DNA from 4 places in the Mesorhizobium sp. M0029 genome. Region 1 is predicted to be linked to each of the others. Evidence: predicted binding sites of a transcription regulator. Region 1 holds the regulator's gene; each other region holds the start of a gene.

Region 1 (7,922 bases):
CCGTGCGATGGTGATTTCAGCCGTGCGCCGGGCCGGCCAGCCGTCGCGGACCGAGATTGCGGCGACCACCGGCCTCAGCCACTCGACCATATCGGCAATCTCGTCTGATCTGATTCAAGAAGGCATCCTGATTGAAGGCAAACCTGGCGAGACCGGCGCACTGAAACGCGGCCGGCCGCAGGTGGGCCTTGGTCTCAACCCGGAAGCGGCGGCGGTGATGACCGTCGTGCTGTCGCTCAATTTCCTGTCCGTCACCGTCATCGACTATGCCGGCCACGTCGTCGCCGAGGAACAGCGCCGGCTGGACACGCTGACCAAGCCGCGCGACGAGCTGATTGGCGAATGCGTAGCAATCGTCCGGCGGCGGCTTGAGGATCCCGACCTCGATGTCCAGAGCATCGCCCGCATTGCCATGGGCATCCAGGGCATCACCGATTCGCAGGCGCGCGCCATGCTGTGGTCGCCGATCACGCCACTGACCGACATTGCCTTCGCCGACATGTTGGAAGCGGAATTCGGCATTCCTGCCACCATGGAGAACGATTGCAACATGATGGCGGTGGCGCTGCAATGGCGCCAGCCCGAGCGCTACCGCGACAATTTTATCGCCATCCTCTTATCGCACGGCATCGGCATGGGCCTGGTGCTGAAAGGCGAACTGTTCACCGGCACCCATTCCTCGGGCGGCGAGTTCGGCCACATGATCCACCGTCCGGGCGGCGCGCTCTGCCGCTGCGGGCGGCGCGGCTGCGTGGAAGCCTATGCCGGAAACTACGCCATCTGGCGCAGCGCCAAAATGATGGGCGAGGATGCCGAGCCGGTCGATATCGGCGACGCTGATATGCGCGCACTCGCCGCGCGCGCCCGCGAAACCGACGGCCCGGAGCGCGAAGCCTATCGCAAGGCCGGCGAGGCGCTCGGCTTCGGCCTCGGCAGCCTGTTTGCGCTGATCGATCCGGCACCCGTCGCCATGGTAGGCGTCAGCGCCGCCGCCTTCGACCTGATCGAGCCGGCATTGCGCGAGGCCATCGCCCAGACTGCCGGCGGCCAGCACTCGAAGTCGATCTCCTTCGACACCGAGCCCAACGAACTGCCGCTGATCCGCGAAGGCTGCGCCATGCGCGCACTCGGCTTCGTCGACCAGGAGATTTTCGCACCGGGCATTCAGCCCAAATCTGGCAAGCATGTCGCCTGAAAGGCCGGCAACGGCGCGACGCGCAGCATCCTAATCTTCCCTGATCGCGTAGCCGGCGCCGCGAATGGTACGGATGACATCCGGCATGCGGCCGTTGTTGACGGCCTTGCGCAGCCGCCCGACATGGACATCGACGGTTCGCTCGTCGATATAGATCGTCTCGCCCCAGACATTGTCGAGCAGTTGGCTGCGCGAGAACACGCGGCCGGGATGGCGCATCATGAATTCGAGCAGCCGGAACTCGGTCGGTCCGAGCCTGATCTCGCTCTTCTTGCGGTAGACCCGGTGCGATTCTCGATCGAGCACGATGTCGCCGACCTTGAGCACGCTGGACAGCACTTCCGGCTTGGCCCGGCGCAGCAGCGCCTTCACTCGCGCCATGAACTCCGGCGTCGAGAATGGCTTGACCAGATAGTCGTCGGCGCCGGTGGACAGGCCGCGCACGCGATCGCTTTCCTCACCGCGCGCGGTCAGCATGATGATCGGCAGCCGCTCGGTTTCGGGCCGCACTCTAAGCCGCCGGCAGAGCTCGATGCCGGAAACAGCGGGCACCATCCAGTCGAGCACCAGGAGATCGGGCACGTTTTCCTGCAGGCGGATCTCGGCCTCGTCGCCGCGTGTCACCACCTCGACGTGATAGCCTTCGGATTCGAGGTTGTAGCGGAGGAGCACGCCTAGCGGTTCCTCGTCCTCCACGACCATGATGCGTGGCGCGATCATCGGCAGTTCACCCTCATCAGGCCGGCATGGCCATCGCCGTCTCGTCCTGCTTCGGACGATTGGCGGGCAGTTGCTGGCCGGTCAGCACATAATACGCATTTTCGGCGATGTTGGTGACATGATCGCCGATGCGCTCAAGATTCTTGGCGCAGAACAAGAGATGCGTGCAGGCGGTGATGTTGCGAGGGTCTTCCATCATGTAGGTCAAGAGCTCACGAAACACGGACGTGTATTTGACGTCGATGCGCTCGTCGTCATTCCTGAGTTTTGCAAGCGCTGCCGCATCGGTGGCGGCATATTCCTCGACGACGCCTTGCACCTGGATCAGCACCAGCTGCGCCATGGCGTCGATGGAGTGCGACAGGTCGCGCGGCGTGACACTGAGGCCCACGGTGCCGACGCGCTTGGCGATGTTCTTGGCGAGATCGCCGATGCGCTCGAGGTCGCCGGCCATGCGGATCGAGCCGACCACGGCGCGCAGATCGTTGGCCATCGGCTGGCGCTTGGCGATCAGCGTGATGGCGCGGTCGTCCAGTTCGCGCTGGCGCGCATCCATGATGGCGTCGTCGGAAACGACACGCTGTGCCAGCGCATTGTCCGAATTGAGCAGCGCCCTGGTCGAGCCGCTGACCATCGAGCCTGCCAGATCGCCCATGTCGCGGATCAGCTTGCTGATCTGCCCGAGCTCTTCATCGAAGGAGGCGACGGTATGTTCACCCATGATCTTGGTCCTCGTGCCTGAAATTCACCCGCCGGAAGGTTCAGCCGAAGCGGCCGGTAATGTAATCCTGGGTGCGCTTGTCGTCGGGGTTGGTGAACATCTTGTCGGTTGCGCCCTCCTCGACGAGATAGCCGAGATGGAACATCGCCGTGCGCTGCGACACGCGCGCCGCCTGCTGCATCGAGTGGGTGACGATGACGATCGTGTAGTTCTGGCGCAGCTCGTCTATCAGCTCCTCGACACGGGCGGTGGCGATCGGATCAAGCGCCGAGCAGGGCTCATCCATCAGGATCACTTCCGGCGACACGGCGATGGCGCGCGCGATGCACAGGCGCTGCTGCTGGCCGCCGGACAGGCCGGTGCCGGGCTCCTGCAGGCGGTCCTTGACCTCGTTCCAGATCGCAGCCTTCTTCAGGCTCTGCTCGACGATCTGGTCCATGTCGGACTTGCGCTTAGCCAGCCCATGGATGCGCGGGCCGTAGGCGACGTTCTCGTAGATGGACTTCGGGAACGGGTTGGGTTTCTGGAACACCATGCCGACGCGTGCGCGCAGTTCGACGACATCGATGTTCTTGTCGTAGATGTCGTCTTCATCGAGCGTGATCTTGCCGGTCACCCGCGCCGAATCGATGGTGTCGTTCATGCGGTTGAGGCAGCGCAGGAAGGTCGACTTGCCGCAGCCGGACGGGCCGATCAGCGCCGTCACCTGGTTCTGGCGGACGTCGAGATTGACGTCGAACAACGCCTGCTTCTCGCCATAGAACACGCCGACCTTGTCGCCGCGCATCTTGATGACTTCGTTCGACTTGGCGTTCATTTTGTCGCCCACTGCATTCTCAAGGGACTGTTCGGTCATGATGTTCATACCAAATTGCCTTTTTTCTACCAGCGCCGCTCGAACCGGCGCCGGAGCACGATCGCGGTGATGTTCATGGCCATGAGGAAGACGAGCAGGATGATGATGGCGCCGGACATGCGCTCGACAAAAGCGCGCTCAGCCTCGTTTGCCCACATATAGATCTGAACCGGCAGCGCGGTCGCCGGATCGAAAGGCGTCGTCGGATAATCGGCGACGAAAGCGACCATGCCGATCAAGAGCAGCGGTGCTGTCTCGCCGAGCGCACGCGCCAGGCCGATGATGGTGCCGGTAAGGATGCCTGGGGCGGCAAGCGGCAGGATGTGATGGAACACCATCTGCATCTTGGAGGCGCCGAGACCTAGGGCCGCCGAGCGGATCGACGGCGGCACCGCGGCGAGGGCGGCGCGCGTGGCGATGATGATGGTCGGCAGCGTCATCAGCGTCAGCACCAGGCCGCCGACGAAGGAAGCCGAGCGCGGCATGCCGAGGAAGTTGATGAACACGGCAAGGCCAAGCAGACCGAAGACGATCGACGGCACCGCCGCGAGATTGTTGATGTTGACTTCGATCAGGTCCGTAAAGCGGTTCTTCTTGGCGAATTCCTCGAGATAGATCGAGGCGGCGACGCCGATCGGCAGCGCCAGCAACAGCACGATCACCATCATGTAGAACGAGCCGATGATCGCCACGCCCATGCCCGACGTTTCGGGCCGGCTGGAGGCGCCATAGGTGAACAGGCCGGTGTTGAAATGCTCGGCCATCACGCCGTCGGCTTTAAGCTTGTTCATCCAGTCGATCTGCTGGTTGGACACCTTGCGGCGCGCTTCATCGACGCCGAGGTCGATCTGACCCTTGAAGGCCGAGTCGAGGTTCGCGGCAGCCAGGATGTCGACGTCACGCGTCCTGCCGATCACCGACGGATCGGCGGAGACGATGTCGCGCAGCTGGACGCGGGCGCCTTCCGACAGGAAGCCCTTGAGCTTCAGCATCATCGGCTTGTTGGCCGGATCGATGCCGAGCTTGGCCACCAGCGCGTTTTCGGCGAGCTTGGGATAGTTCGCCTTGATCAGCACGGTAGGGTCGGTGGCGCGCTTGCCGGAGGGATCGATCACCTTCTCGTCGAAGGTGACCGGCAGCGTCACCGTCGTCTGCCAGAAGGCGGTGTAGCCTTTCGAGACGATGGTGATCAGCATGATGGCCAGGAACGCCAGGCCCACCGAGATCGCAATCACGCCATAGATGCGGAACCGGCGTTCGGCGGCATAGCGCGCCTTCAGCCCGATGTCGCGGCGCGGACGCGCGACGGCACCCGCCATCGTGTCCAGGGGGATGTCGGTCATTCGTACTGCTCCCGGTACTTGCGCACGATGTAGAGGGCGACGATGTTCATCACCAGCGTCAGCGCGAACAGCGTCAGGCCGAGCGCGAAGGCGACCAGCGTCTGCGGCGAGTTGAACTCGAGATCGCCGGTCAGCTGGTTGACAATCTTGACGGTGATGGTCGTCATCGCCTCGAACGGATTGGCCGTCAGATTGGCGGCGACGCCCGCCGCCAGCACGACGATCATCGTCTCGCCGATGGCGCGCGACGCCGTCAACAGGATGGCGCCGACGATGCCGGGCAGTGCCGCCGGCAGGATCACCCGCTTGATCGTCTCGGAGCGCGTGGCACCGAGGCCGAGCGAGCCGTCACGCATTGCGCGCGGCACCGCGGTGATGATGTCGTCGGACAAAGAGGACACGACCGGGATCAGCATGACGCCCATCACCAGACCGGCGGTGAAGATGCTCTGGCCCTGGATGAAGGGCGAGCCGCCGGTGAGTGCCGCCGACAGGTCGCGCAAGAACGGTCCGAGCGTGACAACGGCGAAGATGCCGTAGACGATGGTCGGAATGCCGGCCAGCAGTTCCAACGCCGGCTTGACCACCGAGCGCACACCGCGCGAGGCATATTCGGACATGTAGACCGCCGACATCAGCCCGACCGGCACTGCCACCAGAAGGGCGACGGCGGCGATGTAGAGCGTGCCGGCAAGAAGCGGGATCAGGCCGAACTGACCCCGGCTGCCGCCGGAACCGGCGGCGGCGAAACGCGGATCCCACACCGTGCCGAAGAAGAAGCTCATCGGCGACACGCTCTCGAAGAAGGTGATGGTCTGGAACAGCATCGACAGCACGATGCCGACCGTGGTCAGGATGGCGATGGTCGAGGCCGCAAGCAGCCCCCACAGCATCAGCTTCTCGACGTTGTTGCGCGCCCTGGCGCGCGGCGCGATCTGCCTCAGCGCATAGAAGGCGCCGGCGACCGACAGCGCGAAGGTCAGCACGGCGCTGAACAGGCCGAGCCGGTCCTGGACCTGGTTCGCCTCGACCGCGATCGGGATCATATAGTCCTGGGTGTCACTGGCCAGTGCCACGCCCTTGGCGGCGAGCAGCGGCTGCAATTCGGCGAAAGTAGCGGGAAGTGCGGTATCGCCATCGAGCCGGCGCAGGCCCTTGGCCAGGCTCTTCACCAGGCTGGCGTCGAGCGCTTCGCTGGCCACCTTTGTGTCGGCGGTGCGCTCGGGCAAAGCGGCATGGATATGCCGGTCGAGATAGAAGGAAGAGCCGATATCCCAGACGGCGAGCAAAAGGACGGCAGGCAGGACCGCGAGCAGAAAGGCCCACCAGCCATGATAATGCGCGCGCGAATGCGGCTTGACCTTGCCGGTATCCTGCGCCGCGGCGCGCTGGCGGCCGACCACAAAAGCGACCACGCCTATGGCGATGACTATGGCGAGTACGAGCAAGGACGACATAACCCACCCCAGGGAAAATTCAGATCGCCGCAGCCGTTTCGGCAAGCGGCGAAGTCAGGGCGCGGAGTTCATCCGCGCCCTGATCCGTCCGTTGATTACATTGTCTTTCCAGCGGCGAAGGCGTCGCGCTGGCCCTGACGTTCGGCGTCGGGAGCGGAAACCAGGCCGTACTGGGCGAGCGGGCTTTCCGGGCCGATCATCTGGTCATCAAGGAAGAACTCGACATATTCCTTGAGGCCGGGAACGACGCCCAGATGCGCCTTCTTGACGTAGAAGAACAACGGCCGCGACACGGGGTACGTGCCATCGGCGATGGTCTGCGTCGAAGGCACGATGCCTTCCACGGTAGCGACCTTCAGCTTGTCGGCATTGTTCTCGTAGAAGGCGAGGCCGAACACGCCAACGCCGCTCTTGTTGGAGTCGATGCGGGCCAGCGTCTCGGTGTAGTCGCCGTCAATGTCGACAGCCTTGCCGTCTTTGCGGATGGCGATGCAGGTCTTGCCGATTTCCTTGTCGTCGGCGATGCCGGCAGCCTTCAAAGCGGCCTTGTCGCAGCCGGCGTCGAGCAGCTTGGTCTCGAACACTTCACGGGTGCCGTGCTTCTCACCCGGGATATAGGCGGCGATATCCCAGTCGGGCAGCTTCGGATTGACCTGGTTCCACTTGGTGTTCGGGTTGTCGACCAGCTTGCCGTCGACCACCAGCTTGGCGGCGAGCGCCTTGTAGATGTCGGCGGGAACCAGCGCCCAGTCCGGACCCTTGATGTCGGAGGCAAAGACGATGCCGTCATAGCCGATGCGGACTTCCTGGACGTCCTTGACGCCGGCGTCGGCGCAGGACTTCAGCTCGTCCTTCTTGATCGGGCGCGAGGAGTTGGCGATGTCGATCGTGTCTTCGCCGACGCCCTTGCAGAACTCCTTGATGCCGGCGCCGCTGCCGCCGGACTCGACCACCGGGGTCTTGAAGTTGGTGAAGGTTTCGCCGAACTGCTCGGCGACGATCTTGGCGTAAGGCAGCACGGTCGACGAACCGGCGACCTGGATCTGGTCACGCGCAGCGGCGACACCGGACGATGCGGCGAACGCTACCGCCACGGCCGATGCCGTAACGAGGAATTTCTTCATGTGGCCTGCTCCTGTTCGGAAGATGGTCTCTTGGCGCCCTCTTCAAACCGGCGCCCGCTGAGGCCAATAGCCTTCGATTATTACAGTCGCATGACAGTTTCGTGTCAGCCCGGTAACGTCGCACAGACGCCTCGTGAGCCGCAGCCTTTAAGCCGGTTTGTGGGGATGGAAGTGCCGCTGGAATCAGACGCTTGCGCGATTCGTGCTGGCATCAAGTCCCGGCACACCGCAGGCCGCGATGCCGAGAAAGAAAAACCGGACGGGAGCGCGTTGCCCGTGGCCAGAGCGAATCTTGGCCGAGCCATCGCCAAAAACAGGTCCGTTGGGGTAGATTCGACGCTGTTTCTTGTCGGCGGTCGCTTGCTCCCGCCCGTAACTGAATGAGCGGTTTCGTCGCGACCATTGTCCTGACTGGGCGCCAGCTTTGATATGGTGCGATCGCACCATAGCCTTGGCTGTTGCGGCGCGGCCGAATCCCGGCCGGCGCCGCAGGTTGCTATCCAGCG
Region 2 (7,922 bases), on a different contig from region 1:
TGCTCGATCTCGTTGCGGGCGTTCTTCAGCCTGGTCTCGATCACGTGCTCCTGGTCCTCGGCGCGGCGCTTGAGGCGCGACTTCAATTCCTTCATCGACGGCGGCAGGATGAAGATCGAGACGATGTCGGCGCGCATCTTCTCCTTGAGCTGCTGGGCGCCTTGCCAGTCGATGTCGAAGAGCATGTCACGGCCCTGCGCCAGCGCCAGTTCGGCCGGCTCGCGCGGCGTCGCGTAGCAATTGCCGTGCACCTCGGCCCATTCGAGCAATGCGTCGGAATCGCGCAGTCGCTCGAACTCGCGCGTGGTGCGGAAGTGATAGTGGACGCCCTCGATCTCCGAGCCGCGGCGTGGCCTGGTAGTCACCGAGACCGATAATTCCAGGCTGCCGTCGCTTTCCAGCAGGTTGCGCGCGATCGTCGACTTGCCGGCGCCCGACGGCGACGACAGAACCAGCATCAGCCCGCGGCGGCGAATGCGGGATCCGAGATCCCTGGCAACCATCGGCTCCTTGCCACCCATTCGGGTTTACTCCAGATTCTGGACCTGTTCGCGAAACTGGTCGACCACCGCCTTCAGTTCCAGCCCGATGGCGGTGACAGTGGCGGCGTTCGACTTGGAACACAGCGTATTCGATTCGCGGTTGAATTCCTGCGCCAGAAAATCGAGCTTGCGGCCGATGGCGCCGCCACTTGCCAGCAGCGCTCTGCCCGACGCCACATGCGTCTTCAGCCGGTCGATCTCTTCACGGATATCGGCCTTGGTGGCCAGGAACGCCGCTTCCATGTGCAGCCGGCCGGCATCGAGATTGGCCGACGCATCCATCAGCAGCCGCACGTGTTCGGCGATCCGCTCGCGGATTGCCGCCGGCTCGCGCGACGGGTCGGCCTCGGCTTGAAGCGTCAACGCTTCGATGGCGTCGATATGGCCGGAAAGCAGCGAACGCAGCGCTTCGCCCTCGCTCTGGCGTGCCTGCTCGAGGCCTGTAAGCGCCGTTTCCAGCGCCGACAGGATTGACGCGTCGAGTGCTGCCCGCACCTCCTCGGTTTCGCTGGTTTCAGGGATATCGAGCACGCCGCGCAGGGAAAGCAGACCGTCGGCAGTTGCCGGACCAACACCGAACTGGTCCTGCAGCCGCTTGGCCAAGCCCGCCAGATCCCTGAGGAAGGCTTCGTTGACCACTGGCTGCGCCTGCTGGCCGGCGGCGCGGCCGACGGTCAGCGTCGCCTGGAAATTGCCACGCGAAAAGCGCTTCTGCAGCGTCTGCCGCACAGTCGGTTCGAGCCGCTCGAAACCTTGCGGCAGCCGCAACCTGACCTCGACGCTCTTGCCGTTGACCGACTTGACCTCCCAGGCGATCGAGGCGCCGTCATGTTCGGCAACAGTGCGTGCAAATCCGGTCATGCTCTGCAAATTCATGATGCGGCTCGTGTCTCCCTGATGGTCCGATTCTAACAATTGCGCATGCGTTCGATATCACGGGCAGCGCGAATGTCAGAATCGCAATACCGGCAGGATGTTGATTTCCGCTGTCGTTTCGATCTCGCAGGGCTGAAATCGAGATGCAGAGGCACCCGAGCAAGACCGAAAACGCTTCGAACCGCGCTACTCGTTCAAAGCAGCAGCGCGTCCGCCTCTGTCCGCGTCGCTTAAGGTCGATCCGTCTGAAAGCGCCGGCCTGCTACTGGGCGGCACCCGTATCGCCGGCATCACCGCTGTCACCGGCGGCATCGCCACTTGCGTCACCGTTGTCGTCGCCATCCGCCGGCGCATCGGTCTGGCCCGGAGTCTTGGCGCCCTTGGCGGCGTCTTCAGCCTGCTTCTTCTGCAGTGCCCGGTAGCGGGCAACGTTCTCATTGTGCTCGGCAAGCGTGGTGGCAAAGACGTGGCCGCCGGTGCCGTCGGCGACGAAATAGAGATCATCGGTCTTCGACGGGTTGGCGACGGCTTCGAGCGCGGCGCGACCGGGATTGGCGATCGGCGTCGGCGGCAGGCCATTGATCAGATAGGTGTTGTAAGGCGTCTGTTTCTGGATGTCAGATTGATAAATCGGCCGGTCGGCGGGTTTGCCCTTGCCGCCGAACAGGCCGTAAATGATGGTCGGATCGGATTGCAGCCGCATGCCCTTGGCAAGACGGTTGAGGAAGACGGCGGCAACGCGCGAGCGCTCGTCGCCCCGGCCGGTTTCCTTTTCGACGATCGAGGCCAAGATGACGAAGTCGTCGACATTGGCCAGAGGCAGGTCGGGCGCGCGCCGCTGCCAGACCTCGTCGATCAGCTTCTTCTGGTCGGCCAGCAGCTTGTCGACCATCTGTTGGCGCGTGGCGCCGCGGGTAAAGCGCAGCGTGTCGGTGGCGAGGCTGCCCTCAGCCGGCTTGGCGGCCGGCATGTCGCCGGTCAGCGCATCCTGCTCGGCGATGCGCTGCAGCGCCTGCTCGACCGTCAGGCCCTCGGGAATGGTCAGCGAATACATCACCGACTTGCCGCTCTTCAGAAGCTCCATGATGTCGCGCATGGAGGCGCGCGGCTTTATCTCGTATTCGCCTGCCTTCAGCGCTGAATCATTGCCATAGACCCGCACGGCGATGCGGAAGATGCGGGCATCGCTGATCAGCCCACGCCGTTCGAGCTGGTCGGCAATATCCTGGACGCCGGTGCTCGGCTTGACCAGGAAGGTGTCGCCGGCCACCGACGGGCCCGGTTCGTTGAATGCCTGCTTGCCGAAATAGAGCGAAACGCCGGCGGCGAGGATCATCAACATCACCGCGGAGATGACGAAGTTCATGAACACGACGACTTGGCTGCGCGAGGCGCGCGAGCGCTTTGGTGGTGGTGTGCCGGCTTCCGGGCGCAAAGCTTCGGCCGCGGTCTTCGGCACGATCGGGCCGGTCTGCTGGTTTTGTCCGAATTGTCCGCTGCCGCCCGGATTGGTGTTCATTAGCGCCCTACCATCTGATCTCTTAGAGCGACCATGCGCCCGATTGGACGCACAGCGTGCCCTAACATTTCAAGCCTACGCATCGTGCTTTTAAAAAAAGCGCCTTCGGTTTCAGGCCGATGCGACGAATCCCCAGCGGCAGAGTAGGCTTGAATATGGCAAAATTGACGACAGACCGCTGGCGCGCCGGTCGATACCGCAATCAGCCTGTATAACGCTGGAATACCAGCGAAGCGTTGGTGCCGCCGAAGCCGAAGGAGTTGGACAGCGCCACGTCGACCTGGCGATGCCGTGGCGTGTTCGGAACAAGATCGATCGCGGTTTCGCGTTCCGGGTTGTCAAGATTGATGGTGGCTGGCGCGATGTTGTCTCTGATAGCGAGGATCGAAAAGATCGCCTCGGCGGCGCCCGCGGCACCCAGGAGATGGCCGATCGACGACTTGGTCGACGACATCGAGATTTTCGAGGCGGCGTTGCCGACCAGCCGCTCGACGGCGCCGAGTTCGATCGTGTCGGCCATGGTCGAGGTGCCGTGCGCGTTGATGTAGTCGACGTCGGCGGGCGTCAGCTTGGCCCGGTTCAGCGCCGCCGTCATGCAGCGGAAGGCGCCGTCGCCGTCTTCGGCCGGTGCAGTGATGTGATAGGCATCGCCGGTCAGGCCGTAGCCGGTGACCTCGGCATAGATCTTGGCGCCGCGCGCCTTGGCGTGTTCGAGTTCTTCCAGCACGACGACCCCGGCGCCCTCGCCCATGACGAAGCCGTCACGGTCGCGGTCATAGGGACGCGAGGCCTTCTCAGGCGTGTCGTTGCGGTCGGTGGACAGTGCCCGGCAAGCAGCGAAGCCGGCAAGCGATAGTCTGGTCACCGGCGATTCCGCGCCGCCGGCCAGCATCACGTCGGCATCGCCGAAGATGATCAGCCGGGCGGCATCGCCAATGGCGTGCGCGCCGGTCGAGCAGGCGGTGACGACGGCGTGGTTGGGGCCTTTCAGCCCATGCCGGATCGATACCTGGCCAGATACCAGGTTGATAATGTTGCCGGGAATGAAGAATGGACTGATACGGCGCGGTCCGCGCTCTTTCAGGATGATAGCGTTCTCGGCGATGCCCTCGAGGCCGCCAATGCCGGAGCCGATCATGACGCCGGTGGCGCAGCGCTCGGCTTCGGTGCTGGGCTCCCAGCCGGAATCCTTCAGCGCTTCGTCGGCGGCCGCAATCCCGTAAAGGATGAAGTCGCCGATCTTGCGCAGTTCCTTGGGCTCGAGCACGGCTTCGGGATTGAGCGTGCCGTTGGTGCCGTCACCGCGAGGAATGACGTGGGCGATCTTGCAGGCAAGATCTTCCACTTCGAACTCGGTGACGCGCTTGGCGGCGCTGCGGCCGGTCAGAAGTTCCTTCCAGCTGTGCTCGAAGCCCATGCCGAACGGCGAAACCAGGCCAAGGCCCGTGACGACGACACGCCTCATCGCAGGTCCTCCCCGGTGATGACTGCGGATAGTGTCAGGCCGAAGCCTTGTCGATGTACTTCACGGCATCGCCGACGGTCAGGATGGTCTCGGCCGCATCGTCCGGAATCTCGACGCCGAACTCTTCTTCGAACGCCATGACGAGTTCGACCGTGTCGAGGCTGTCCGCGCCCAGATCATCGATGAAGCTCGCCTGCTCCGTCACCTTGTCGGCATCGACGCCAAGATGTTCGATGACGATCTTCTTGACGCGCTCTGCGGTGTCACTCATTTGGGGCATCCTCGTCTTTTGTTTGTCTGTCTTCGTTAGCGGGCAGAATGCCGCTAATCAAGCTGAAAGATGGTCCTGCCGGAAACGCAACGATGCCGGACCGGTTTTTGCCCGAACCGCCGGGTTGCGGGCCGCATTACACGAAAAATGGCCGAGGTCCAAGGCGAAATGGTCTCTTTTCACAAGCCGGCCATGTCTTCTTATCACCCGGCAATATCCCGTCAGATCATGGCCATGCCACCGTTGACATGGATGGTCTGGCCGGTGACGTAGGCTGCCTCGTTGGAGGCGAGATAGGCGACGGCCGACGCCACTTCAACACTCGTGCCCATGCGGCGCGTCGGGATCGCGGCCATTATCGCGTCTTTCTGCTTGTCGTTGAGCTTGTCGGTCATGGCCGATTCGATAAAGCCCGGGGCGACGCAGTTGACGGTGATGTTGCGGGTGGCGATCTCCTGCGCCAGCGACTTGGAAAAGCCGATCATGCCGGCCTTGGAGGCGCAATAATTGGTCTGGCCAGGATTGCCGGTGACGCCGACCACCGAGGTGATGTTGATGATGCGGCCATGGCGGCGGCGCATCATCGGATGGGTCAGCTCGCGGGTCAGCCGGAACACTGCGGTGAGGTTCACCTCCAGCACGCTGTCCCAATCCGCGTCCGCCATGCGCACGAACAGGCCGTCCTTGGTGATGCCGGCATTGTTGACCAGTATGTCGACGCCTTCGAGTTCGGCTTCGGCCTTCTGGCCAAGCGCCTTGACCACGTCACGGTCGGCAAGATTGGCCGGGAACAGCTTTACCCGGTCGCCGAGTTCGCCGGCCAGGGTCTCCAGTTTCTCGATGCGGGTGCCGTGCAGGCCGACAATGGCGCCTTGCGCATGCAGCACCCGGGCAATCGCCTCGCCAATGCCGCCCGATGCGCCGGTGACGAGCGCCTTGCGGCCGGTCAGTTCGAACATTTTCGTCTCCTGATCTTAAGAGAACACCCTTCCCACGGGAGGGGTTGAATCGCCAGTGGATTATGCAAGCGCGGCCAGCGCCGCCTCGACTTCGGCCGGCGTGCCGACGGCCGATGTGGCGATGTCGCGGTTGATCCGCCGCGCCAGGCCCGACAGCACCTTGCCGGCGCCGATCTCATAGAGCGTGGCGACGCCATTGGCGCCGAACCACTCCACCGTTTCGCGCCAGCGCACGCGGCCGGTGATCTGCTCGACCAGGCGGCGCGCGATCTCGTCGGGGTCGCTGGTCGGGACTACAGTGACGTTGGAGACGACGGGCACCACCGGTGCATTCTTGGTCACCCCGGCCAGCGCCTCGCGCATGACATCGGCCGCCGGCGCCATCAGCGCCGAATGGAAGGGGGCCGAGACCTGCAGCATCAGCGCCCGCTTGGCGCCCTTTTCGGTGCACAGTTTCGCGGCGAGTTCCACCGCTGCCTTGGCGCCGGAGATCACCAGCTGGCCGCCGCCATTGTCGTTGGCGATCTGGCAGACCTTGCCGGATCCCGTTGCGGCCTCGGTGCAAGCGGCTTCGACGTCGGGCTGTTCCAGTCCGATGATCGCCGCCATGGCGCCCTCGCCGGCCGGCACCGCCGCCTGCATGGCGTTGCCGCGGATGCGCAGCAGCCGGGCGGCATCGGCGACCGAAACGAAACCGGCCGCGGCAAGGGCGGAATATTCGCCGAGCGAATGACCGGCAACGTAGGCAACCTTGTCCTTCAGCGAAAAGCCGCGCGCTTCCAGCGAGCGGATTCCCGCCAGCGAGACCGCCATCAGCGCCGGCTGGGCATTGGCAGTCAGGGTCAGCGCCTCTTCCGGGCCTTCCCAGATCAGTTTCGACAGCTTTTCGCCCAACGCATCATCGACTTCCTCGAACACCCTGCGTGCCTCGGGGAAGGCGTCGGCGAGGTCCTTGCCCATGCCGACAGCCTGGCTGCCCTGTCCCGGAAAGGTGAATGCGACGGCCATTTGGGCGCTCTCCAGCGGCTGATTTTTCCTGCCTGTGACGCAAGGCGGACCGTCAAGTCAAGCCCGGAGGCGGCATTTCCGCTCTCGCTTGAACCGGAGCTGACCTCGAGTCCCTGTTCCCAAAGGCTTTTCGCCGATCACACCTGATGAAAACCGCTCACGAATCGTTTGCTGGCTCTTCTTATTTTCGCCACAGGCGCTAGCTTTTGCATGACAGTTCTATGACAGAACGGTGGCGCGAGTGGAAATGCGCGTTGCTTGGGCCGGGGGAAGAGACGTGGCTAGGATCAGGAAGGGCGCGGCCGTATCCGCGCCACAGTTCTTGGAAGACGATCCGTCCACCGGCTACCTGCCGGGGCGCAGATGGCCGGTCATCCGCTACGGTCTGGTCACGCTGCTTGCCTCCGCCATCCTGGTGTTCGCCATCGAATGGATCGTGCGCGGCGACTTCTTCGGCACAGTCGACTTCTTCCTGCAGCCATTCAAGCCGGGCTGGACCACCATCATTGTCTTTGCATTGGTGCTGATGGGACTGGACGCCGTGCTTGGCCGCAGTCACCAGAGCCTGATGATCGTGGCGCCGCTGACGCTGGCGCTGGCCTTTGTCGGGCATCAGAAGTCGCATTATCTCGGCGATCCGCTCTACCCAACCGATTTTCTTTATTCGCGCCAGATCATGGCACTGATGCCGCTCCTGGTGCGCGAGCGGCCCTGGACGGCGCTCGCCATGGCGGTCGGCATCGTCGCCGGCCTGTCGCTGCTGATCTATGGCTGGCGGTTGTGGCGCCGCAAGGTTCCGATCCTCAGCCGCAAAGGGCGGCTGGCGCGGCTGACGCTGGCAGTGCCGCTGCTCGCCTTCTTCGTCTCGATCATGGACTACGCCACCTTCTCATGGACCCGCGACCGGCTGCAGATCATCCCGATCATGTGGGACCAGAAGGAGAACTACGCCTCCAACGGGTTTGCGCTGGCCTTCGCGCTCAACGTGCCGATGGCGCATGTCTCGGCGCCGGCGGGCTATTCCGACAAGGCGATCGACGCTATCGACAGGCCTGCTGTGGCGGCCTCGGTACCGGATGAGAAACCCGACATCATCGTGGTGATGAGCGAATCTTTCTGGGATCCGACCAAGCTGCCCGGCGTCACAATCACGCCTGACCCGATCCCCAATGTGCGGGCGCTGCGTTCCGGCTATATGTTTTCGCCGGAATTCGGCGGCATGACCGCCAACATCGAATTCGAGGCGCTGACCGGCTTTTCCAATGCCTTCCTGCCGGCAGGC
Region 3 (7,922 bases), on a different contig from region 1:
GCAAGCATCGTGCGCTGCCGCTGGTCGCCGACGCGGCCGAAGGGCTTGTCGAACTCGGTGCGGCGCTGGGGGGCTGGAAAGCACCGGCGACATGGACCGACAATGCGACCCGGGGCAAGAAGGCCTGGCAGGCCGAAGCCTCCAAGGTGACGGCGTCGACCAACGCCGCCTTCCCCTCGGATGCGCAGGTGATCGGCGCCGTGCAGCGCGCGCTGGGGTCCGGCGTGACCTTGCTGAATGCGTCGGGGGGCCTGCCGGGCGAACTGCATAAACTCTGGCAGGCGGGCGCGCCCGGCTCGTACCATGGCGAATATGGCTTCTCGACCATGGGCTACGAGATTGCCGGCGGGCTCGGCGCCAAGATGGCCAAGCCCGACCAGGAGGTCGTCGTAATGGTCGGGGACGGCTCCTACCTCATGATGAATTCCGAAATCGCCACGTCGGTGATGCTTGGCCTGAAGCTGACCATCGTGGTGCTCGACAACAGGGGTTATGGCTGCATCAACCGGCTGCAGATGGCCACCGGCGGCGCCAACTTCAACAACCTCCTGAAGGACGCGCGCCACGAGATCTTGCCCGACATCGACTTCGCGGCGCATGCGGCCAGCATGGGCGCTATTGCCGAGAAGGTGCCGTCGATCACCGGCCTGGAGACCGCGCTGCAAAAGTCGAAAACCAACGACCGCACCACCGTGCTGGTCATCGACACCGACCCGCTGATTTCCACCGATGCCGGCGGCCATTGGTGGGATGTCGCGGTGCCGGAAGTCTCCGCACGGCCGCAGGTCAACGCAGCCCGCAAGGCCTATGACGAAAAGCGGCAGATGCAGACTATTGGCGATTGATGCTAAGTCAGCGCTGCCCCCTACCTCCCCCTTGTGGGGAGGTCGGACCGAAGGTCCGGGTGGGGGTCTGGCGCCGCACCCCACCCCGCTGCTTCGCAGCGACCCTCCCCACAAGGGGGAGGGTGAACAAGAAACCGGAGCTAAAACTTGAAAGCCAAACTGGGCATGTCCCCCATTGCGTGGTGGAACGATGATCTTGCCGAACTCAGCGACGACGTCTCGCTGGAAGAGTGCCTGCGCCAGTCGCGCTCGGCAGGTTTCACCGGCATGGAAATGGGCCGGCGTTTCCCAAACGACCCCGAAATCATGCTGCCGATCCTGAAGCAGGCCGACGTGACGCTGTGCGGCGGCTGGTTCTCCGGCACCCTGGTTGATGAGGACATGGGCAGGAACAAGGATCGCATCCAGCCGATGATCGACCTGTTCAAGGCGGTGAATGCGCCTTGCATCGTCTATGGCGAGGTCGGCCGCTCGATCCAGGGCGATCGCTCCAGGCCTCTCGCCACCAAGCCGAAATTGTCGAACGACGAGATGAGGGCCTATGCCAGGCGCCTCACCGAATTCGGCGAATGGTGCGCCGAGCAAGGCATGCCGCTGTCCTATCACCATCACATGGCGGCAGTGGTCGAGACTGAGCCGGAGCTCGATGCCTTCATGCGCCATTCCGGCGAAGGCATTCCGTTGCTGCTCGATGCAGGGCATCTCGCCTTTGCCGGCGGCGACGTGCTGCGCGCCATCGACAACCACCACAAGCGGATCAGCCATGTCCATGTGAAGGATGTGCGCATGGGCGTGATCGACGGGCTCGACCGCACAAAGCAGTCCTTTCTCGACGCCGTGGCGCTCGGTGCCTTCACGGTGCCTGGCGACGGTTCGCTCGATTTCGGCGCCATCGTGCAGCGCTTCGCCGACCATGGCTATGAAGGCTGGTTCGTCGTCGAGGCCGAGCAGGACCCGAAGAAGAACCCGCCGCTCAAGATGGCGCAGGTCGGCCACAAGGAATTGATGCGGGTGATGACGGCGGCCGGCTACACGGTGGAAACGCAGGGTTTTCCCAATGCCTGAGGCGATCCGATGAAGGATTACGAGCACCCGTTCTTCCGGCCGCTGTGGCGGCGCGTTGCCGTCGTCGCCGTCTGCGTGATCTGGGCCGGAATAGAATTCGCCTCCGGCACCCCATTCTGGGGCATCATTGCGCTCGGCTTTGCCGCCTACGCCGTCTGGCAGTTCTTCTATCTTTACAAGCCGGTGGAGGAGAGCAAGGCTGCGCCTGATCGACCGAAGACCGGCGAAGCGAAGGCGGACGCCGAACCGAAGGAATGAAGCGGCCGTGGCTCGGAAGGGCTTGCGGGTCGGACACTGGACACCTGGCGTATCGCCTACGTCGGTGATTGGCCGGAACGTCCCTCGCTTCGTCATCCTAGGGTCTTCGCGACGGAGCTTCGCTCCTGCTTCGCCCTAGGATGACGAAGTTGAGAGGCCGACCTCGAAGACTTGCGATAGGAGAGACAAAACATGTCGAAACTGCTCGTCAAAGCCGACAAGGGCCATGGCCGCGTCGCGCATGTCACGCCCAAAAGCGCCGGATGGACCTATGTCGGCTTCGACCTGCACCGGCTGAAGCCGGGCGAGACCGCATCCGGCAAGACGCAGGATCGCGAAGTGTGCCTGGTGTTCGTCACCGGCAAGGGCACGGCAAAGGCGGGCGGCCAGGAACTCGGCCTGCTCGGCGAGCGCATGTCGCCCTTCGAGGGCAAGCCGTGGTCGGTCTATATTCCGGAGGGTTCGGACTGGTCGGTCACCGCCGACACCGATCTCGAGCTCGCGGTTTGCTCGGCGCCGGGCCTGGGCGGCGGCTTGCCCGTTCGCGTCATCGCACCCGACGACCTCGGCCAGGAGACTCGGGGCAAAGGCACCAACACGCGCTACGTCACCAACATATTGCCCGAGGGTAAGCCGGCCGACTCGCTGCTGGTGGTCGAGGTCATCACGCCCGGCGGCCACACATCGAGCTACCCGCCGCACAAGCACGACCAGGACAATCTGCCTGCCGAATCCTATCTCGAGGAAACCTACTACCACCGCCTCAACCCGCCGCAGGGTTTTGCCTTCCAGCGCGTCTACACCGACGCCGACAAGACCGGCGCCCGCGAGCTGGACGAAGCCATGGCGATCGAGGACGGCGATGTTGTGCTGGTGCCCAAGGGCTATCACCCCTGCGCCGCCTGCCACGGCTACGACCTCTATTACCTCAACGTCATGGCCGGGCCGAAGCGGACGTGGAAGTTCCACAACGCGCCCGAGCACGAGTGGCTGACGAAGGCCTGATCGGCCTTCGCTTGCGCCGGAAGCGGTTGGTCCAGCAGCAAAAAATCGTCGGCTAACGATCCATGGGGTCGATTTGCCTTCGAAAACCCGCATAAGCTTCGTCAATCCGTCATGGAAATCACCTATGGCAGCGGGCTGACGAGGATTTTTTCGATGCGCTACGCCATCTATTTCACCCCAAGGCAGGACGAGCCGTTGGCGCGGATCGCCGCCAACTGGCTGGGCCGCGACCCCTTTGGCGCCGCCACCAGGCCGGTCGAGGCGGTGGGCGAGCTGTCGGCGGCCGAAGTCGCCTTTCACACCGCATCGGCGCGGCGCTACGGTTTTCATGCGACGCTGAAAGCGCCCTTCCGGTTGGCCGCCAACGAAACCGAAAGCTCGTTGCGCGCGGCGCTGGACGCCTTTGCCGAAGCAACGCCGACGGTCACCATCCCGCGCCTGGTCGTCAGCCAGATCGATGGTTTCTTCGCTTTGATGCCGGAAGGCCCGCTGCCGCCGCTCCACCGTTTCGCCGATGATGTCGTGCTTAGCTTCGACCGTTTTCGCGCGCCGCTCACCGAGGCCGAGATCGAGCGGCGCAGCCCGGATTCGCTGAAGCCGGCCGAGTTCCGCAATCTCTGCCAGTGGGGCTATCCCTATGTGTTTGAGACCTTTCGCTTCCACATGACACTGTCCGGCCGGGCCGGGCCGCAGGAAAGCCAACGTCTGCGCGCGGCAATTGACAGCCTGTTCGCCGATGTGCTGCAGCAGCCGGTGCTGGTGGATGCGCTGACGCTGTTCATCGAAACCGAACCGGGCGCTCCGTTCATGGTGCTTTCGCATCATGCGCTCGTCCGCCGCGCTGCCCGAAAAACCGCCTGACCGCAATTCGTCCGAGTAAGCAAGGACTGCCTGAATGACCGCCGAAACTGTTCTCCACAACGCCCGCATCGTGCTTGCCGACGAGATCGTCGAAGGGTCGCTCGTGCTGCGCGACGGTTTTATCTCCGGCGTCGACGCCGGCACCGGCCACACCGGCGGGAGCATGGGCGGCGAGGACATGGGCGGCGACTACATCATTCCCGGCCTGGTCGAGCTGCACACTGACCATCTCGAAGGCCACTATGCGCCGCGCCCGAAAGTGCGCTGGAACCCGATCGCCGCCGTCCTTGCCCATGACGCGCAGGTGGCCACCGCCGGCATCACCACCGTGCTCGACGCTTTGCGTGTCGGCATGGACGAGGACGCGGATATTACCTCCGACGACATCCGCAAGCTCGCCGGCGCGATCGAGGACAGCGTCGCGAAAGACCGGTTGCGGGCCGACCATTTCCTGCACCTGCGCTGCGAGGTCTCGGCGCCGGATTGCTTGCGGGCTTTCGCCAATTTCGATGGCGACGAGCGGGTCAAGCTGGCCTCGCTGATGGACCATGCGCCGGGACAGCGTCAGTTCGTCAATCTCGAGACCTACGCCCATTACTATCAGCGCAAGCTGAAATTGACCGATCGCGACTTCCAATTGTTCTGCGAAAAGCGGATGTCGGAATCGGCGAAGAATTCGGGACCGAACCGGGTGGCGATATCAGCCGCCTGCAACGAGCGGGGCATTGTGCTGGCGAGCCATGACGACGCCACATCAGGCCATGTCAACGAGGCGATCGAGCAGGGCGTGCGCGTCGCGGAATTCCCGACCACGCTGGAAGCCGCCAAGGCCTCGAAGGATGCCGGGCTCGGCGTACTGATGGGCGCGCCCAACGTCATGCGCGGCTCCTCGCATTCGGGCAATGTCTCGGCTCGCACGCTGGCCGGCGACGGCCTGCTCGACATACTGTCGTCCGACTACATTCCCTTCAGCCTGATCCAGTCGGCCTTCTTCCTCGGCGACGTCGTCGAGGGCATTTCCCTACCGCAGGCGGTTGCGATGGTGTCGAAGAATCCGGCCGAGGCGATCGGCCTCAACGACCGCGGCGTCATCGAACAGGGCCGCCGCGCCGATCTGGTGCGTGTGCGCGTCGACGACCATGTGCCGGTCGTGCGCACTGTCTGGCGCCAAGGGCGCCGGGTCGCCTGATGGTCTCGGCGTCGATCGAGCGCGAACTCAGCAGCGAGGCCTTTCCGCTCCGCAACGGCGTGTTTGTCGCCGTCGTCGGCCCGAGCGGCGCCGGCAAGGACACGGTAATCGGCTATGCCCGCACCTTGTTTGCCGACGAGACGAGGCTGGAGTTCGTCCGCCGGGTCATCACCAGGCCGAGCGATGCGGCAAGCGAGGATCACGACACGCTGGCTGACGCGGCCTTTGCCGAGGCCCAGGCCGACGGCGCTTTCGCCATTTCCTGGGAGGCGCACGGCCTGCGCTACGGCATTCCGGCCGATGTCGACTGGTCCATCGCCAATGGCCATGTCGCGGTGGCCAATGTCTCGCGCGCAGTCATCCCGGTGCTGCGGGAGCGCTATGCCAATCTGGCTGTCGTCGAGATCACCGCCTCGCCGGAAATCCTCGCCGTGCGTCTCGCCCAGCGCGGCCGCGAATCGCGCGGCGAAGTGCTGGCTCGGCTCGCCCGCAGCGCCAATATCGCTTTGTCCGGCTCCGGCGTCACCTCGATCGACAATGGCGGCCGGCGCGAAGCCGCCGGAGAACGCTTCGCCGAGGTGCTGCGCAAGGCGATGGCCTTCTCGGATATATCCGGCGTGATGTAGCGCTACTCGGCCGCGACAGTCTTGCGGCTGGCATCGAGCATCAGCCGCCTTGCGCGGAACACGCCCCATTGCTGGTCGACCAGCACGCCGATCAGGATCACGCCGCCCATCACCGCGAAGTTGAGCGAGGACGGAATGCCGAGCAGATTGACCAGGTTCTGCAACTCCTGCAGCAGCACGGTGCCCAGGATGACGCCGACCAGCGAGCCTTCGCCGCCGCGCAGCGAGAAGCCGCCGAGAACGGCGGCGGCAATGGCGTAGAGTTCGTAGAACTGGCCGTGGCTGGCCGGCGAGATCGAGCGCGTGTACATGGCGAAATAGATCGCCGACAGCGCCGTCAGCACGCCGCAGATGACATAGGCGGCCATGACGACACGGCCGGTGCGAATTCCTGAATATTTCGCCGCCTCTTCGTTCTTGCCGATGGCATAGAGGTAGCGTCCGAACACCGAGCGGTGCAGCACCACCCACATGACGATCGAAATGACGATCAGTGCGATGAAGCTGTTGGGCACGCCATAGCTGCGGCCCGCAGTGAGGAATTCGAGCTCGGGAAAATTCTGGCCGAAGGCGAAGCCGGCGGTGCCGTCGGCGGTATAGAAACGGGCGACCCCGCGATAGATCAAAAGGCCGCACAGCGTCACCACGAAGGGCTGCAATTTCAGCCTTGTGATCAGCCAGCCATGCGCCAGCCCGATGATGCCGCCCAGCACTAGGATCAGCGGCAGCGCCACCGGCCATGGCATGTCGCGCACGGCGATGAAATCGATGAACAGCGTGCCGAGCAGCGCCACCAGCGATCCCACCGACAATTCGATGCCGCCGGTGATGATGACGAAGGCCTGGCCGATGGCGAGGATCCCGAACAGGCCGATCAGGTTCGAGGTGTTGGCGAGGTTGATCGGTAAAAGGAAGCGCGGGTTGATGGCGGTCACCACGGCGCCGACCACCAGGATCAGGATCAGCAGGCCGAGATCTTTTTTGCTCATCGTCTTCTCCCCAATGCGCCGGACCGGCAATCGCCTGAAGCCCGCTAGTTTGCCGGCTTGCCGACCGCCAGCAACAGCACGTTTTCCTGGCTGAATTGTTCCTTGTCGAGAATGCCCGAGATCTGGCCCTCATGCATGACGGCGATGCGGTCGGACACGCCGATCACCTCTTCCATGTCGCTGGAGATCATCAGCACGGCGACGCCGGCATCGGCCAAGGCTCGCATCAGCCCGTAAATCTCGGCCTTGGCGCCGATATCGATGCCGCGCGTAGGCTCATCGAGGATCATCACCTTCGGGTTCATCGCCAGCCATTTGCCCAGCACCACCTTTTGCTGGTTGCCGCCCGACAGCGTACCGGTGCGCGTCTGCACCGACGGCGCTTTGATGCCGAGATTCGCCTTCTGCTTCTCTGCGGTGGCGGCCTCGGAGCTTGCCGACACCAGCTTACGCTTAGCATGCCCCGGCAGGTTGGGCAGCGAGATGTTCTGCGCGATCGACAGGTCAAGCAAAATGCCGGTCAGCTTGCGGTCTTCCGGGACGAGAAAAATGCCATGCGCGACCGCATCGGCCGCCGAACCCAGCACGAGCGGCTTGCCGTCGAGTTCGAGCCCACCGCCAAGCGTGCTGTCGATGCCGAAGAACACCCGCGCCAGTTCGGTGCGGCCGGAACCGACAAGACCGGCAAGGCCGAGGATTTCACCGCGCCTGATGTCGAGGTCGACCGGCCGGGCAGGGTAGGCGGGGGTGCGGATGGCTTTGGCCGAGAGAGCCGTGGCGCCCGGCGCCCGAGCCGCCTCGGAGGCCTTCTCGCGCTCCTTCAGCATGCGGCCGATCATCAGCTTGACCATCTGGTCGTGGTTGATGGCGCTCTTCGGCAAGGTGCCGGCCAGCATGCCGTCGCGCAGCACCACGACGCGGTCGGCGACGCGCTCGACCTCATGCAGCCGGTGCGAAATGAAGATGACGCTGATGCCATCGGCCTTCAGCGCCTTGATGACGTCGAGCAGCTTGTCGGTTTCGGCAAGCGGCAGGCTCGATGTCGGCTCGTCGAGGATGACCAGCCGGGCCTTGATCGACAGCG
Region 4 (7,922 bases), on a different contig from region 1:
GCCGCTCGTTTTCCAAGGGCGAATTGCTGCGCAGCCGCTACCATTTCGAGGGCGCGGTCCGCGCCACTGGCCAGGTGCTCGTCGACCAGCTGCCGCATATGCTGCGCCTCGGCTTCGACGAGTTCGAAATCTCCAACCCGGTTCTGCTGAAGCGCCTCGAAGAAGGCCGCATAGGCGGGCTGGGCCTTTACTATCAGCCGACCGAAGCGTCGGAGCCGAAGGGGCCGAAATACTCCTGGCGGCGCGTTCGCAACAGCTGACGCAGCGGCAATCCCCCTTGTCTTTACAAAGACTATGATCGGGCCTTCTCTTGGCTGTCCGGACGGAAATATCCGCCGGGGGCGAGGGAGGAATCGGCGCTCATCGGCGGCAACACCAATGCACCGACCATCATGATCGCCGAAAGGCGGCTGACATGATCAGGGCTGCAGGGTAATGCGCGACGAACGCAAGGCTGCCTGAGCCGGTTTTTGGGAGATGCCGCCGCGCCTTTGATGCGGCGGATTATTTCTTTGTCTTACGGAATTCCCAAGCGAAAGCCCGGGAAAACCGCATCACACTTTGCTGGGATTGCTTTCAGGCCAAGGCCCGCGCTTCGCGAAACGAGATCAGCTTGCGGCGATTCTCGTCCCATAGCGCCAGCTTGACGCAGCGCAGGCTGTCGAGAAGCGTGACGCGGCCGATGCCGCGCAATTCCGGATAGTCGCGCAGCACTTCCTGCAGCCGGTACCCCGGCACCTTGGCCGAGAGATGGTGCACGTGATGGACGCCGATATTGCCGGTGAACCAGTTCAGCACCGGCGGCAAATCGTAATAGGACGAGCCGTGCAGGGCGGCACGCTGGAATTCCCACTCTTCGTCCTTCGCCCATTCCGTCTCCTCGAACTGGTGCTGGACGTAGAACAGCCAGATGCCGGCCGATCCGGCCAGGATCACGATCGGCAAATGGACGATCAGGAAAGCGCCGGGGCCGACCAGCCAGATAAGCAGCGCTGCCGCGACCGCGATGCCGAGATTGGTGGTCATCGACGACACCCAGGGCGTCAGGCCGCCGCGCATCATGCCGACGGGCAGCCTCTGCTCGAAGATGAACAGCCAGATCGGCCCGAGGCCGAACATCACCAGGGGATGGCGGTAGAGACGATAGGCAAGGCGTCCCCGCCAAGACAGCTGCCGGTATTCAGCAACCGTCAACGTCCTGATATCGCCCATGCCGCGCTCGTCAAGATTGCCGGCGCTGGCGTGATGGGTGGCGTGCGCGCGCCGCCAGCAATCGTAAGGGGTCAGCGTCAGCACGCCGAGCGCGCGGCCGATCCAGTCGTCGGCAGTGCGGTTGGCGAAGAAGGAGCCGTGGCCGCAATCGTGCTGGATCATGAAGATCCGCACCAGAAAACCGGCGGCCGGAAGGATCAGGATCAAGCCCCACCAGTGGCCATAGGAATAGGCTGCCGAAGACAACGCCCACAGCGTAACGAAAGGAATGAGGGTGATGGCGAGTTCAAGAGTGCTGCGTCGCCGGTCGGGCTTCTTGTAGCGCGCCAGGATCTTCAACCAGGCGCGCTTGCTGTTGGCGGCCGTCTCGGGGGAAATCATGTTCATCAGGAAGCATAGGCGGGGCGTCCCGCTGCCGCAAGGAAAAGCTCACGCAAAATTACTGCGCGTAATTGTCGCGCGATTGCATCGCTATTGACGGCGTCGGCCGCCGGCCATGCTGGCTTCTATGCCGTCCAGCCGGTCGAGCAGGTCCCGGAAACGGGCGGGAATGTCGGCCTCGGTGCGGAAGGCCGGCAAGGTGCGCAAGAAGCGCGTCGTCGCCTCGGTGCCGAACTGGCGCCTGATGTCGGCGGCGAGCTCTTCGCTTCTGTTGGCAGTATTGCGGTCCATTGTCTCAAATCCTGTGTCGGTTTCAAAACTCCTCCAAGCTTTGAATGGTTCCCCATAGCGGGGTGTTGGCAAGCAAAGGCTGCCGTTACGGTAAAGTTTGAATTAATTTTGAACGTCTTTGCGTCCCGCACCAAGTCCGACGGGCAGCCCGCAACATTGCCTGCTGTTGGGCGTCCTCCTGGGCTTGCCCCTTGATTTTTGGCCGCCAAACCTCGATATCGGGCGCAAATCCAAACCATTCGAATGACGGGAAATGGCGATGAGCGACCAGACAAAAGACGAACGCGCGCCCGAGGATATCGAAACGGCCGAGGCCGAGCGCACGCAAGGCGGCATCGACGGCGACTATGAAGCGCTGGTGCGGCTGCTGAAGGAAAACGAGGAGCTGAAGGACCGCGCGCTGCGGGTCGCGGCCGAGATGGAGAATCTGCGCCGCCGCACCGCCCGCGACGTGCATGATGCGCGCGCCTATGCGGTGGCCAATTTCGCCCGCGACATGCTGTCGGTGTCGGACAATCTGCGCCGCGCACTCGATGCTATCCCCGCCGAGGCGAAAGCGGCCGGAGATGCCGGCTTCAAGGCGCTGATCGACGGCGTCGAGATCACCGAGCGCGCCATGCTGTCGACGCTGGAACGGCATGGGGTGAAGAAGCTCGAACCGGAAGGTGAGAAGTTCGACCCGAATTTCCACCAGGCGATGTTCGAAGTGCCCAATCCCGATGTGCCGGCCAACACCGTCGTCCAGGTCGTGCAGCCGGGCTATTCGATCGGCGAGCGCGTGCTGCGGCCGGCCATGGTCGGGGTCGCCAAGGGCGGCCCCAAGATCGCGGCCACCGAAGCGCCGGTCGAGCCGGGGCCGGTGAACGAGCAGGCCGAGAAGGATGCGTGAGTAGGGAATAGGGATAGGCAGGCGTATCAATCGCGCGGCTTCGTGTTATTCATACTTTCCCTAATCCCTACTGCCCAATCCCTACTACCTCATGTCCCTGACGCCCATCGACCTCCTCGACTATGCCGGAGTCGCCGTCTTGGCCGCGACCGGGGCGTTGGCGGCTTCGCGCAAGCAGCTCGACATTATCGGCTTCCTGTTTCTGGCCAGCGTCACCGGCATTGGCGGCGGCACGCTTCGCGACGTCATCCTCAACCTGCCCGTCTTTTGGGTCGCCAACTCCGGCTATGTGCTGGTTTGCGCGGCGGTTGCGGTGCTGGTCTTCTTCATCGCTCACCGCGTCGAATCCCGCTGGAAATGGCTGCTTTGGCTCGACGCCATCGGATTGGCGGCCTTTTCGGTAAGGGGCGCGGCCAAGGGGCTGGCCATCACCGGCTCGCCGGTCGTCTCCGTTGTTATGGGCGTGCTGACCGCTACGTTCGGCGGCATCCTGCGCGATCTGCTGGCCGGCGAGCCATCGGTGCTGCTCAGGCCCGAAATCTACGTCACCGCCGCACTCGCGGGCGCCGGCCTCTACACACTTGGCGATCTCGCCGGCCTGCCGCCGCTCGCCTCGGATGTCGCCGGCTTCGCCGCGGCTTTCCTGGTGCGCGGCGGCGCGCTGAAATTCGGTTGGACGTTTCCATCCTACAAGAGCCGCCCGGGACGGCGACCGGAGGATATTCCATAGGGAGGGGATTAGTGAGTAGGGAGTAGTCAGTAGTCAGGAATCCCGGCAGCCTTCACTACTGCCTACTGCCTACTGCCTACTGCCTCACGCCGCAAAGCGCTGCGCTTCCCCGCCATAATAGTTGACGTAGCGGGCGCCGATTTCCTTGACCGGCATCACCACGAACACATCGACGGTGGAGAACTCACGGTCGATGACGCAGCCGTCGCCGATGCGGGCGCCGACGCGCAGATAGCCCTTGACCAGCGGCGGCATGGCCGCGATCGCCGCCTTGGCGTTGACCGCCTCGATCGGCATCAGATCCATCGAGCAATAGCGGCCGGAGACCGCCCGCACATCCCAGGCGGAGTTGGTCCGGCAGTGATGGGCAAGGTAGGTGAGCGCCTCGGCATGCGCAGCCGGCACCGTGCCAGGGAACGAGGCACAACCGGTCATCACGCCGATCTCATAGTGGTTGATGTAGGCCCAGATGCCTTGCCACAGCGCCTCAATGGTGCGCTTCGAGCGGTATTCCGGCAGCACGCAGGAGCGGCCGAGCTCAAGGAAGCGCTGGCCGGGATGGCGGGCGATCAGCTTGGTCAGTTCGAACTCGCCTTCGGAATAGAAGCCGCCGGCGGTCGCCGCAATCTCTTGCCGCAGCAGGCGGTAAGTGCCGACGATGCGGCGATGCTCGGGGCCGGAGATCGAGGTGTCAAGCACCAGCAGATGGTCGCACAGCGGGTCGAAGCGGTCGGCGTCGCGCCGGTCCTGCGCCTGGAACAGGTCCTTCCTGGCGCCAAGCTCGTCATAAAACACCCGGTAGCGCACTTCCTGCGCGGCGGCGATCTCGGCCTCATTGCGGGCAAGCCGCACTTCGAGATTGCCGATACGGCCCAGCGGTGCGCCTGTTGCGACGGCATCGGCGTTCCGCGCGGCGAGCAAAGCGCCGCCTGCGCTGGGCCGAGTGTCACATTCCGGCATAACTGTATGCACGAGTGATTCTCCTTCGAGCCATCCCTCTTGGCACGGGGATACGGTGTAGGTGCAACAGGATTGTGACAGTACCGTGATACGGCGCGACGGGCAATACTTCGTCGGCTGGCGAAAACCCTCATTCGGCTACCTACGTGACGCGAGGATTGCGCCAGCGTCGCCTTGAAGCGCGTCGCGCTGGGACGATTCACGCGACGCGCTTCAAGTCTTTGTTTTGTGCATGTCGTCTTCTCAAAACCGGGGCCACTTTTGAGCGACATGAATTCAGGCGGCCACCTGGCCCTCGACGGCATGGACCAGCGCGTCGGGATCGAGCGGCTTGGTGACGAAGCCGCTGGCGCCATGGGCGAGCACGGTGTGGCGGGTCTTTTCCTGGCTGTCGGCCGAAAGCACCATGATCGGAACCGGCGGCACAGCCATTTCCTCCTCGTGGCGGCGGATGGCGGCGATCGCGTCCAGCCCGTCCATGACCGGCATGTGCAAATCCATCAGCACCACATCGAAGCGATTTTTCAGCCCGGCTTCGGTCACCGCCTCGACCGCGGCCTTGCCATTGCCGACCACTTTCACGCGATGTCCCGCCTTCAAAAGCGTGGCGCGGGCAAGCATGGCGTTGATGTCGTTGTCTTCGGCGATCAGCACCGACAAACCTTGCTGGCGCCCGCCATGGGCACGAAGCGAGGACGCACCGGTCTTTTCCGACTTGGGCGGCGGCAAGGCAGGGGCATGACTGGTCAGCAGCACGCGCAGCAGGGTTTCGCCGCGCACCGGCCTCGCCAGGAAGGTCGCGTAGCCGCTGGTGCGGAATTCGCCAAGCATGCCGCGGTCGGTCGGCGCGATCAGCGTGATCGCCTCGCAATCGGCAAAGCCACTCTGGCGCAGGCGCTTGAGCAGTCTGCCGTCGCCGTCCTCCAGGGCCGCGTCGATCAACAGCACATCGCAATGTTCGGCGAAGGGCGTCGCCTGGGAAGCGGTTGCGGCGACGTCGACGGCGCCGCCATGGGCGCGGATGGTGCGGGCGATGGCGTCGGCCTCGACGGCGTTCTTCGACACGATCACGGCGCGCCGGCCGGCCAGGATGTTCTGCCGGTTCTGCGGTGCTTCGGTTGCTCCTGCGGCGGGGATCTCGAAGACGAATTCCGATCCCTCGCCAAGCCGGCTCGACACCGAAATGGCGCCGCCCATGGCGGTCACCAGCCGCCTTGAGATAGCAAGACCGAGGCCGGCGCCGCCATGGGTGCGGGTCGAGGTGCCGTCGGACTGTTCGAATTCCTCGAAGATGCGCTCCATATCGTCTTCGCGCAGGCCAGGGCCGGTGTCGGCGACGGTGAAGCAGATGCGGTCGCTGATCTCGGTGCGGGCCCGTGCAACCGAAACCAGCACGCCGCCGGTGTCGGTGAACTTGATCGCATTGCCGATCAGGTTGAGCAGCACCTGCCTGACTCTTCCCGGATCGGCCATGATCATCTGTGGCACGTCGGGCTCGACATGACAGCCGAGGCCGATGTTCTTGGCGAAGGCTTTCGCCGCCATCAGTTCGATGATGTTGTCGGCGATTTCGCGCAGCGATGTCGGCTGCGGCTCCGGGTCGAAACGGCCGGCCTCTATCTTGGAATAGTCGAGCAAATCCTCGATGAGCGCCAAAAGGGCGCTGGCCGAGGTCGAGACAGCGCCGACATAGGTGCGCTGCTCGGGCGACAGATTGGTGTCAGCCAGAAGCTTGGCCATGCCCATGATGCCGTTCATCGGCGTGCGGATCTCATGGCTGACGGTGGCGAGGAAGCGCGACTTGGCCTGGCTGGCATATTCGGCGCGCTCACGCGCGGTGATCAACGAGGATTCCGCGCGCTTGCGGGCGGTGATGTCACGGGCAATCGCCCGGTGCGAGACGGCGCCGCTATCCTTGTCGCGCACCGACAGTTCGATCCACGAGAACCAGCGCGGACCGTTCGGCGTGCGGATGGAGACGTCGGTGGAACTCAGGCATTCGTGATCCGAAAAGGCGGCGTCGGGGACGATGCCGACATCAATGCCGTGTTCGGCGAGGGTCCTGCCGGCAAGGTCGCGTTGGTCGGTTCCGACGAGGCTGGCGAAAACCTTGTTGGCGTAGACGATGTGGCCATCGCGGTCGCGGTGGACGACGAGATCGCCGAGCGCATCGATCAGCCCGCGAAAACGTACCTCGCTCTCCTGCATCTCCCACATACGGTCGGCCAGCGTCTCGATTTCGGCGCGGCTACGGGCCGCGGTTTCGTCGAGCAAGGCCGCCGCGCGGCGGACGGTGCGCCGGCTGCGCAGGTGCATGGCGACGCCGGCAAGGCCTGTCGCCAGCAGGCCGAGGGTGATGAAGATCGGCGCACCGGTGAGGTGGGAGAGGCCCGCCAGCACGACACTGGCGACCACCGTCAGGAACGGCAGGCCCTCGGACGTGGGGCGCGGCAAATCCGGCGCCAGAGGCGGCGGCGCAACACGCTGCCGCTTCGCCGTCGCCGGACTCGGCCCGTCGACGCTTTCGGCACGGCTCTTCTCTTTCCTGGCGGACTCCGCGATCATGCGGAAATCCTTGCCAGATAGAGATTATGGAAAAGCGCGGCGGATCGTTCGAATTTTAGCGGTCATGCATTTTTGGCGGTTTTCCGCATCGCCTGATCTTTTCCGAAACCTGATTCCCTTTCGGGATCATGCTTCGGGAGCCTCACATATCGACAACCACGCGGCCCCTGATCTTGCCCTCGACGATGTCATGGGCGGCGGTGATGATGCCGTCGAAGCCGATGGTCGTCGACAGGCCGGCGAGCTTCTTGAGATCAAGATCGCTGCCGATGCGGCGCCAGGCTTCCAGCCGCACAGCCTTTGGCGCCATCACTGAATCGATGCCGAGCAGCGAGACGCCGCGCAGGATGAACGGGGCGACGCTCGACGGCAGATCCATGCCACCCGCCAGGCCGCAGGCGGCGACCGCGCCGCCATAGGCGGTCATCGACAGCACATTGGCCAGCGTGTGGCTGCCGACGGCATCGATGCCGCCGGCCCAGCGCTCCTTGGCCAGCGGCTTGGCCGGCTGGGAGAGTTCCTCGCGCGAAATCACTTCGGCGGCACCGAGGTCGATCAGATAGGAGCTTTCGGCGTTGCGGCCGGTCGAGGCGATGACGTGATAGCCAAGGCTGGACAGGATCGAGACCGCGACCGACCCAACGCCGCCGGCTGCACCCGTCACCACCACCGGGCCGCGATCGGGCAGGATGCCGTGCCGCTCCAGCGCCATGACGCTGAGCATGGCCGTATAGCCGGCGGTGCCGACCGCCATCGCATCGTGCGCGCTGATGCCGTCGGGCAACGGCACCAGCCAGTCGCCGTTGACGCGCGCGCGCCCGGCATAGGCGCCGAAATGCGTCTCGCCGACGCCCCAGCCATTGAGGATGACCTTGTCGCCCTTGCGCCAGTCGG

The links. The regulator PhoB, encoded in region 1, activates phosphate uptake and scavenging genes when phosphate is short. The targets are predictions, from matches to a motif close to TGTCATNNANCTGTCAT.
Region 2: a site for PhoB is predicted at 6,851-6,867, ahead of NKJ76_RS18790 (LTA synthase family protein). Genes of this name have one in related genera too.
Region 3: a site for PhoB is predicted at 3,270-3,286, ahead of NKJ76_RS18485 (DUF1045 domain-containing protein). Genes of this name have one in related genera too.
Region 4: a site for PhoB is predicted at 4,527-4,543, ahead of olsB (l-ornithine N(alpha)-acyltransferase). Genes of this name have one in related genera too.

The regions. Positions count from the first base shown of each region.
Region 1 is NZ_JAMYVF010000018.1:68,591-76,512, reverse strand. Features, by position in the region: gene NKJ76_RS25270 (ROK family protein) at 1-1,195, shown strand, start outside; gene phoB (phosphate regulon transcriptional regulator PhoB) at 1,226-1,915, opposite strand; gene phoU (phosphate signaling complex protein PhoU) at 1,932-2,636, opposite strand; gene pstB (phosphate ABC transporter ATP-binding protein PstB) at 2,677-3,501, opposite strand; gene pstA (phosphate ABC transporter permease PstA) at 3,519-4,835, opposite strand; gene pstC (phosphate ABC transporter permease subunit PstC) at 4,832-6,292, opposite strand; gene NKJ76_RS25240 (substrate-binding domain-containing protein) at 6,388-7,416, opposite strand; gene NKJ76_RS25235 (PAS domain-containing hybrid sensor histidine kinase/response regulator) at 7,913-7,922, opposite strand, start outside.
Region 2 is NZ_JAMYVF010000011.1:36,950-44,871, reverse strand. Features, by position in the region: gene gmk (guanylate kinase) at 1-521, opposite strand, end outside; gene NKJ76_RS18820 (YicC/YloC family endoribonuclease) at 528-1,418, opposite strand; gene mltG (endolytic transglycosylase MltG) at 1,681-2,937, opposite strand; gene fabF (beta-ketoacyl-ACP synthase II) at 3,140-4,402, opposite strand; gene NKJ76_RS18805 (acyl carrier protein) at 4,437-4,673, opposite strand; gene fabG (3-oxoacyl-[acyl-carrier-protein] reductase) at 4,895-5,632, opposite strand; gene fabD (ACP S-malonyltransferase) at 5,693-6,640, opposite strand; gene NKJ76_RS18790 (LTA synthase family protein) at 6,918-7,922, shown strand, end outside.
Region 3 is NZ_JAMYVF010000010.1:202,354-210,275, reverse strand. Features, by position in the region: gene iolD (3D-(3,5/4)-trihydroxycyclohexane-1,2-dione acylhydrolase (decyclizing)) at 1-845, shown strand, start outside; gene iolE (myo-inosose-2 dehydratase) at 993-1,910, shown strand; gene NKJ76_RS18495 (hypothetical protein) at 1,920-2,168, shown strand; gene iolB (5-deoxy-glucuronate isomerase) at 2,361-3,173, shown strand; gene NKJ76_RS18485 (DUF1045 domain-containing protein) at 3,327-4,034, shown strand; gene NKJ76_RS18480 (alpha-D-ribose 1-methylphosphonate 5-triphosphate diphosphatase) at 4,069-5,223, shown strand; gene phnN (phosphonate metabolism protein/1,5-bisphosphokinase (PRPP-forming) PhnN) at 5,220-5,849, shown strand; gene NKJ76_RS18470 (ABC transporter permease) at 5,852-6,838, opposite strand; gene NKJ76_RS18465 (sugar ABC transporter ATP-binding protein) at 6,883-7,922, opposite strand, start outside.
Region 4 is NZ_JAMYVF010000015.1:62,987-70,908, reverse strand. Features, by position in the region: gene NKJ76_RS23015 (DUF934 domain-containing protein) at 1-260, shown strand, start outside; gene NKJ76_RS23010 (fatty acid desaturase) at 577-1,599, opposite strand; gene NKJ76_RS23005 (hypothetical protein) at 1,684-1,884, opposite strand; gene grpE (nucleotide exchange factor GrpE) at 2,144-2,773, shown strand; gene NKJ76_RS22995 (trimeric intracellular cation channel family protein) at 2,871-3,503, shown strand; gene olsB (l-ornithine N(alpha)-acyltransferase) at 3,588-4,463, opposite strand; gene NKJ76_RS22985 (response regulator) at 4,740-7,028, opposite strand; gene acuI (acrylyl-CoA reductase (NADPH)) at 7,171-7,922, opposite strand, start outside.